3 regions of the Streptomyces sp. NPDC101225 genome follow, and region 1 is predicted to be linked to each of the others. Evidence: predicted binding sites of a transcription regulator. Region 1 holds the regulator's gene; each other region holds the start of a gene.
The links. Region 1 encodes HrcA, which represses chaperone genes, less so after heat shock. Its sites were predicted from a motif close to TTNGCACTCNGNNNNNCNGAGTGCNAA; they were not measured.
Positions count from the first base shown of each region.

Region 2: the regulator HrcA is predicted to act here: its motif matches at 1,318-1,344, upstream of groES (co-chaperone GroES).
Region 3: the regulator HrcA is predicted to act here: its motif matches at 875-901, upstream of groL (chaperonin GroEL).

Region 1 covers NZ_JBIWOE010000003.1:93,530-95,793, forward strand. The annotation lists gene ACIRPX_RS05270 (MBL fold metallo-hydrolase) at 1-433, opposite strand, end outside; gene hrcA (heat-inducible transcriptional repressor HrcA) at 585-1,601, shown strand; gene dnaJ (molecular chaperone DnaJ) at 1,602-2,264, shown strand, end outside.
Region 2 covers NZ_JBIWOE010000018.1:28,002-30,265, reverse strand. The annotation lists gene groL (chaperonin GroEL) at 1-745, opposite strand, end outside; gene groES (co-chaperone GroES) at 863-1,171, opposite strand; gene ACIRPX_RS24260 (polysaccharide deacetylase family protein) at 1,438-2,256, opposite strand; gene ACIRPX_RS24255 (polysaccharide deacetylase family protein) at 2,253-2,264, opposite strand, start outside.
Region 3 covers NZ_JBIWOE010000027.1:105,406-107,669, forward strand. The annotation lists gene ACIRPX_RS31080 (MoaD/ThiS family protein) at 1-101, shown strand, start outside; gene ACIRPX_RS31085 (cold-shock protein) at 552-758, shown strand; gene groL (chaperonin GroEL) at 1,065-2,264, shown strand, end outside.

The DNA of each region.
Region 1 (2,264 bases):
CCAGGTCGAGGGTCCACTCGCCGGAGACATGGTGCCGGGGACCGGTCAGCGCGTCCACGGCCTCCTCCGCCGCCTGCGCGTCCAGACCGTTGCCCACCGCGTCCGAGCGCAGCTCCTCGCGCGCGTGCCGTGCCCCGAACAGGGTGTCCATGCCCACCGCGCCGTACGTCTGCGTGCCCGCGAACGCCGCCGCCCCGAAGACATGGTCGAAGTGCGGATGCGTCAGGGCGAGATGGGTCACACGGTGACCGGTGAGCCGTTGTGCCTCGGTGCGCAGCCGCGTGCCCTCCGCGAGGCTGGAGCCCGCGTCGATCAGGAGCGCCGTGCCCTCGCCGACGACCAGGCCCGCCGTGCAGTCCCAGCGCGGCAGACGGCGGCGCCCGACCCCGGCCGCCACCCGCTCCCACCCGAGCTCTTCCCAAGTCACCGTCATACCGCGACGCTAGCGGTACGGGCCGGTCCGGCAGGGACTGCCTTGCCCGGGGCGTACCCCACCGCCGTACACTGGGCCGGGGAACTCTGGCACTCGGATGGACAGAGTGCCAGGCGAAGCGCCCGGGGACGACTTTCTGGAGGTGTGCGCGATGCTGAGTGAACGACGACTCCAGGTACTGCGTGCCATCGTCCAGGACTACGTCGGCACCGAGGAGCCGGTGGGCTCCAAGGCCCTGACCGAGCGGCACAGCCTCGGCGTCTCCCCGGCCACCGTGCGCAACGACATGGCGGCCCTGGAGGACGAGGGCTACATCGCCCAGCCGCACACCAGCGCCGGGCGCATCCCGACCGACAAGGGCTACCGGCTCTTCGTCGACAAGCTCGCCGGCGTCAAGCCGATGACCGGGCCCGAGCGGCGGGCCATCCAGAACTTCCTCGACGGGGCGGTCGACCTGGACGACGTGGTGGCGCGGACCGTGCGGCTGCTCGCGCAGCTGACCCGGCAGGTCGCCGTCGTGCAGTACCCCTCGCTGACCCGCTCGACGGTGCGGCACGTGGAGCTGCTCTCGCTCGCGCCGGCGCGCGTGATGCTCGTGCTGATCACCGACACCGGCCGGGTCGAGCAGCGCATGGTCGACTGCCCGGCGCCGTTCGGGGAGGCCTCGCTCGCGGATCTGCGGGCGCGGCTCAACAGCAAGGTCGCGGGCCGCCGCTTCGCGGACGTCCCGCGACTGGTCGAGGACCTGCCCGAGGGCTTCGACGTCGAGGACCGGGGTACGGTCTCGATGGTGCTCTCCACCCTCCTGGAGACACTCGTCGAGGAGAACGAGGAGCGGCTGATGATCGGCGGCACCGCCAATCTCACGCGCTTCGGACATGACTTCCCCCTCACCATCCGCCCCGTGCTCGAGGCGCTGGAGGAGCAGGTCGTGCTCCTCAAGTTGCTGGGGGAGGCCGGAGATTCGGGCATGACCGTACGCATCGGTCATGAGAACGCCTACGAGGGACTCAACTCCACTTCTGTGGTGTCGGTGGGCTACGGTTCGGGCGGCGAGGCAGTCGCCAAGCTCGGCGTGGTCGGACCGACCCGCATGGACTACCCGGGAACGATGGGAGCGGTACGCGCAGTGGCACGGTACGTCGGACAGATCCTGGCGGAGTCGTAAGTGGCCACGGACTACTACGCCGTTCTAGGCGTGCGCCGCGACGCGTCGCAGGAAGAGATCAAGAAGGCCTTCCGGCGGCTCGCGCGCGAGCTGCACCCGGACGTCAACCCGGACCCGAAGACCCAGGAGCGGTTCAAGGAGATCAACGCCGCCTACGAGGTGCTGTCGGACCCGCAGAAGAAGCAGGTCTACGACCTCGGTGGCGACCCCCTCTCGCAGGCCCAGGGCGGCGGTGCGGGCGGCTTCGGCGCGGGTGGCTTCGGCAACTTCTCCGACATCATGGACGCCTTCTTCGGCACGGCGTCGCAGCGCGGTCCGCGCTCGCGCACCCGCCGCGGCCAGGACGCCATGATCCGGCTGGAGATCGAGCTCGACGAGGCGGCCTTCGGCACGACCAAGGACATCCAGGTCGACACGGCGATCGTCTGCTCCACCTGCAACGGGGAGGGCGCGGCGCCGGGCACCACCGCCCAGACCTGCGACATGTGCCGTGGCCGCGGTGAGGTCTCGCAGGTCACCCGGTCCTTCCTGGGCCAGGTCATGACCTCGCGGCCGTGCCCGCAGTGCCAGGGCTTCGGCACCGTGGTGCCCAGCCCCTGCCCGGAGTGCGCGGGCGACGGCCGGGTGCGTTCCCGCCGTACCCTCACGGTCAAGATCCCGGCC
Region 2 (2,264 bases), on a different contig from region 1:
TCAGCAGCGGCTTGGAGGAGCCGGCCTGGATGACCTTCTCCAGCAGCGGCAGCAGGTCGGCGATGGAGGAGATCTTGCCCTGGTTGATGAGGACGTAGGGGTCCTCCAGGACGGCCTCCATGCGCTCCTGGTCCGTCACGAAGTACGGCGACAGGTAGCCCTTGTCGAAGGCCATGCCCTCGGTGAAGTCCAGCTCCAGACCGAAGGTGTTGGACTCCTCGACGGTGATGACGCCGTCCTTGCCGACCTTGTCCATCGCCTCGGCGATGAGCTCGCCGACCTGCTGGTCCTGGGCGGACAGCGCGGCCACGGCGGCGATGTCGGACTTCTCGTCGATCGGGCGGGCCGACGCGAGGAGGTCCTCGGACACGGCGGCCACGGCCGCGTCGATGCCCTTCTTCAGCAGCGCCGGGGACGCACCCGCGGCGACGTTGCGCAGGCCCTCGCGCACCAGCGCCTGGGCGAGCACGGTGGCGGTGGTGGTGCCGTCGCCCGCGATGTCGTTGGTCTTGGTCGCCACCTCCTTCACCAGCTGCGCGCCGAGGTTCTCGTACGGGTCCTCGACCTCGACCTCACGGGCGATGGTGACGCCGTCGTTGGTGATGGTGGGGGCGCCGAACTTCTTGTCGATGACGACGTTGCGGCCCTTGGGGCCGATCGTCACCTTGACCGTGTCGGCCAGCTTGTTGACGCCGCGCTCGAGGGCGCGACGGGCGTCCTCGTCGAACTTCAGGATCTTCGCCATGACAGCGGGAGCCCTCTCGGATTTCAGGGGTGGGAAATGCACTGCGCCCCGGGCGCCCGGTTTGTCAAAGGTCGCGGGGGCCAGGGGCGCAGCTCAAAGCAATGTGTGCGAGATGAATTACTTCTCGACGATCGCGAGCACGTCGCGAGCCGAGAGGACGAGGTACTCCTCGCCGTTGTACTTCACCTCGGTGCCGCCGTACTTGCTGTACAGCACGATGTCGCCGGTCTTGACGTCGAGCGGAAGACGCTCGCCGTTCTCGAAACGGCCCGGGCCCACGGCCAGGACGACGCCCTCCTGGGGCTTCTCCTTGGCGGTGTCCGGAATGACCAGGCCAGAGGCCGTGGTCTGCTCGGCGTCCAGCGGCTGGACCACGATGCGGTCCTCGAGCGGCTTGATGGCAACCTTGGAGCTGGCGGTCGTCACGATCCGACCTCCCCCTTCGGAGATCTCACGGGGTTAACTGTCTGAGGTGGCGACCAGGTCGATCCGTCGTCGCGGGTGCCGGACCTGCCCGTCGCGTATTTGGCACTCTCCCGGGGGGAGTGCCAGAGCCGAGACTATGACCGGGATTAGCACTCGGTCAAGCGGAGTGCCAATGCCCGCGGCGCGTCGGCCGGGATGGCCGGCCCGATGGGCCTCGTCCTGGAACGCCGGACGGGCTCGAACGCGGCGGACCGGCGCTCGAAACGTCAGACGTAGTCCTCGAGGCGGCCCACCGTCAGGCCCTGCTCCTGCACGCGGCGCAGCAGGCGCAGGGTTCGCCGGCGCAGGGGCAGCCCCGCGCTCTCGTCCGGGTCCACCGCCACGATGTCGCCGGCGCGCAGGTGGTCGCCGCCTTGCGCGTACGTCAGCTCGCCGGTGCCCGTCATGGACGCGCGCCACAGGACCAGGGCGGAGATGCCGCAGTCGGCGGCCGCCCGGCGGGTGGTGGTGTCGTAGGCGCCGTAGGGCGGGCGGAAGAGGCGGGGGCGGGCGCCGAGACGGGCGCGGAGCCTGTCCTGCTGGCCGCAGATCTCGGCGCGCTGGCCGGCGTAGGGCAGGCCGCGCAGGGACGGGTGGTCGAGGGTGTGGTTCTGGATGCCCGCGCCGGCCGACCGGAGCCGGGCGAAGTGGCCGTAGCCCGGTCCCACGACGCTGTCGGTGAGGAACACGCTGACGGGCAGGCGCAGTTCGCGGACCATGTCGACGAACCGCGGATCCTTCTCGGCCCCGTCGTCGTAGGTCAGGAAGACGACCTTGTCGCGGGTGCGGACACGGTGCACGACCGGGGGCAGGCCGCGGCCCGCCGCCTTGGCCGGTGAGGCGCGGGACGGCTTCGGGGCGGGCGCCAGCGGAGCCGTGAGGCCCCAGCGGAGGTACGCCGCCCGCTCCGCCGGGACGGCCGCCTCGTGCGGCCGCACCCGCTGGGCGGCCTTCTCGCTCAGCCGCTCGATGGGGTCGACGGACTGGGCGCAGCCGGTGAGCAGGGCGAGGGCCAGCCCGCCGGCCGCCAGGCCGCCCGGCCTCACAGGTAGTC
Region 3 (2,264 bases), on a different contig from region 1:
TGTACGTGAACGACGACGACGTGCGTTTCGAGCAGGGGCTGGAGACGGCGACTCCGGACGGCGCCGGCGTCTCGATCATTCCGGCCGTCGCCGGCGGCTGACGAACAGGTCGGGCGCCCCGATTATTACCGTCGGTAAGGTCGGTGACGAAGAGTTCATCGAATTGCCCCCTCCGTGAGAGAAGCGGAGGGGGCAATTCTGCATGGTTGAGCACGGTACAGTTGGGGAACCGGCCCGGATCTGCATGCCGGACGCATATGGCTTCCGACTTCTCGGGCAGCGAGAAGTCGCCAAAGTGTGCAGGTTTTTTGCACCTTATGCTCCTTTTGTGGGGCCCGACTTGCCCTGGATTCTGGTGAATTCTCGGTACATTCCCGACCGGTCGCGCCCGGATTTCTCGTCCGATTGACCTGTTGCAGACGGCAGTTGGACAGATACATTCAGCCGCGGTCGACGCGTTCCGGCGCACGCCCCCAACCGTGGGGGGTGAGGTCTGACCCGGATTCGCGAAGTGCGGATCCGTGCAAGGGCCAGTAATAGGGGAGTTAGGCATGGCTCAGGGCACCGTCAAGTGGTTCAACGCGGAGAAGGGGTACGGCTTCATCGCGGTCGACGGTGGTGCGGATGTTTTCGTCCACTACAGCGCGATTCAGATGGACGGCTACCGCACCCTGGAAGAGGGTCAGCGGGTCGATTTCGAGATCTCGCAGGGCCAGAAGGGGCCGCAGGCGGACATGGTCCGACTGGCGACCAGCTGAAGCACGCGCCGGATCAACTGCAGCGACGTTCTTCCGTTCTTGATCGAAGGGTCCGCGCCCTGGGTGCGGACCCTTCGGCATGTCCGGGGGGTGCCGGCCCGGACCCTGGGTAGGCGCTTGCACTCTCATGGGTCGAGTGCTAATCATTGGCGTTAGCACTCTGAAGGTGAGAGTGACAACGAAGGACCGGGTCGGTGAGGCCCGCAGGCCGGGTGGGGCAAGGAACCACACGGCAGGCGTGCCGTCCGTCGCGGGCGCGGGCGCGGTCCGAAGGAATCACCCCCAGTCCTGGAGGGACCACTTCACATGGCCAAGATCATCGCGTTCGACGAGGAGGCGCGGCGCGGCCTCGAGCGCGGCATGAACCAGCTCGCGGACGCCGTGAAGGTGACGCTCGGCCCCAAGGGCCGCAACGTCGTCCTCGAGAAGAAGTGGGGCGCCCCCACGATCACCAACGATGGTGTCTCCATCGCCAAGGAGATCGAGCTCGAGGACCCGTACGAGAAGATCGGCGCCGAGCTGGTCAAGGAAGTCGCCAAGAAGACGGACGACGTCGCCGGCGACGGTACGACCACCGCGACCGTTCTCGCCCAGGCCCTGGTCAAGGAGGGCCTGCGCAACGTAGCCGCCGGTGCCAACCCGATGGCCCTCAAGCGCGGTATCGAGAAGGCCGTCGAGGCCGTCTCCGGTGCCCTGCTGGAGCAGGCCAAGGATGTCGAGACCAAGGAGCAGATCGCTTCGACGGCCTCCATCTCCGCCGCCGACACCCAGATCGGCGAGCTCATCGCCGAGGCCATGGACAAGGTCGGCAAGGAAGGCGTCATCACCGTCGAGGAGTCCCAGACCTTCGGTCTGGAGCTGGAGCTCACCGAGGGTATGCGCTTCGACAAGGGCTACATCTCGGCGTACTTCGCCACCGACATGGAGCGGATGGAGGCGTCGCTCGACGACCCGTACATCCTGATCGCCAACTCCAAGATCGGCTCCGTCAAGGACCTGCTCCCGCTCCTGGAGAAGGTCATGCAGTCGGGCAAGCCGCTGCTGATCATCGCCGAGGACGTCGAGGGCGAGGCCCTGTCGACCCTGGTCGTCAACAAGATCCGCGGCACCTTCAAGTCCGTCGCCGTCAAGGCCCCGGGCTTCGGCGACCGCCGCAAGGCGATGCTGAACGACATCGCCATCCTCACCGGCGGCGAGGTCATCTCCGAGGAGGTCGGCCTCAAGCTCGAGAACACCTCCCTCGACCTGCTGGGCCGCGCCCGCAAGGTGGTCATCACCAAGGACGAGACCACCATCGTCGACGGCGCCGGCTCCACGGAGCAGGTGCAGGGCCGCGTGAACCAGATCCGCGCCGAGATCGAGAACAGCGACTCGGACTACGACCGCGAGAAGCTGCAGGAGCGCCTGGCGAAGCTCGCCGGCGGTGTCGCGGTCATCAAGGCCGGTGCCGCCACCGAGGTGGAGCTCAAGGAGCGCAAGCACCGCATCGAGGACGCCGTCCGCAAC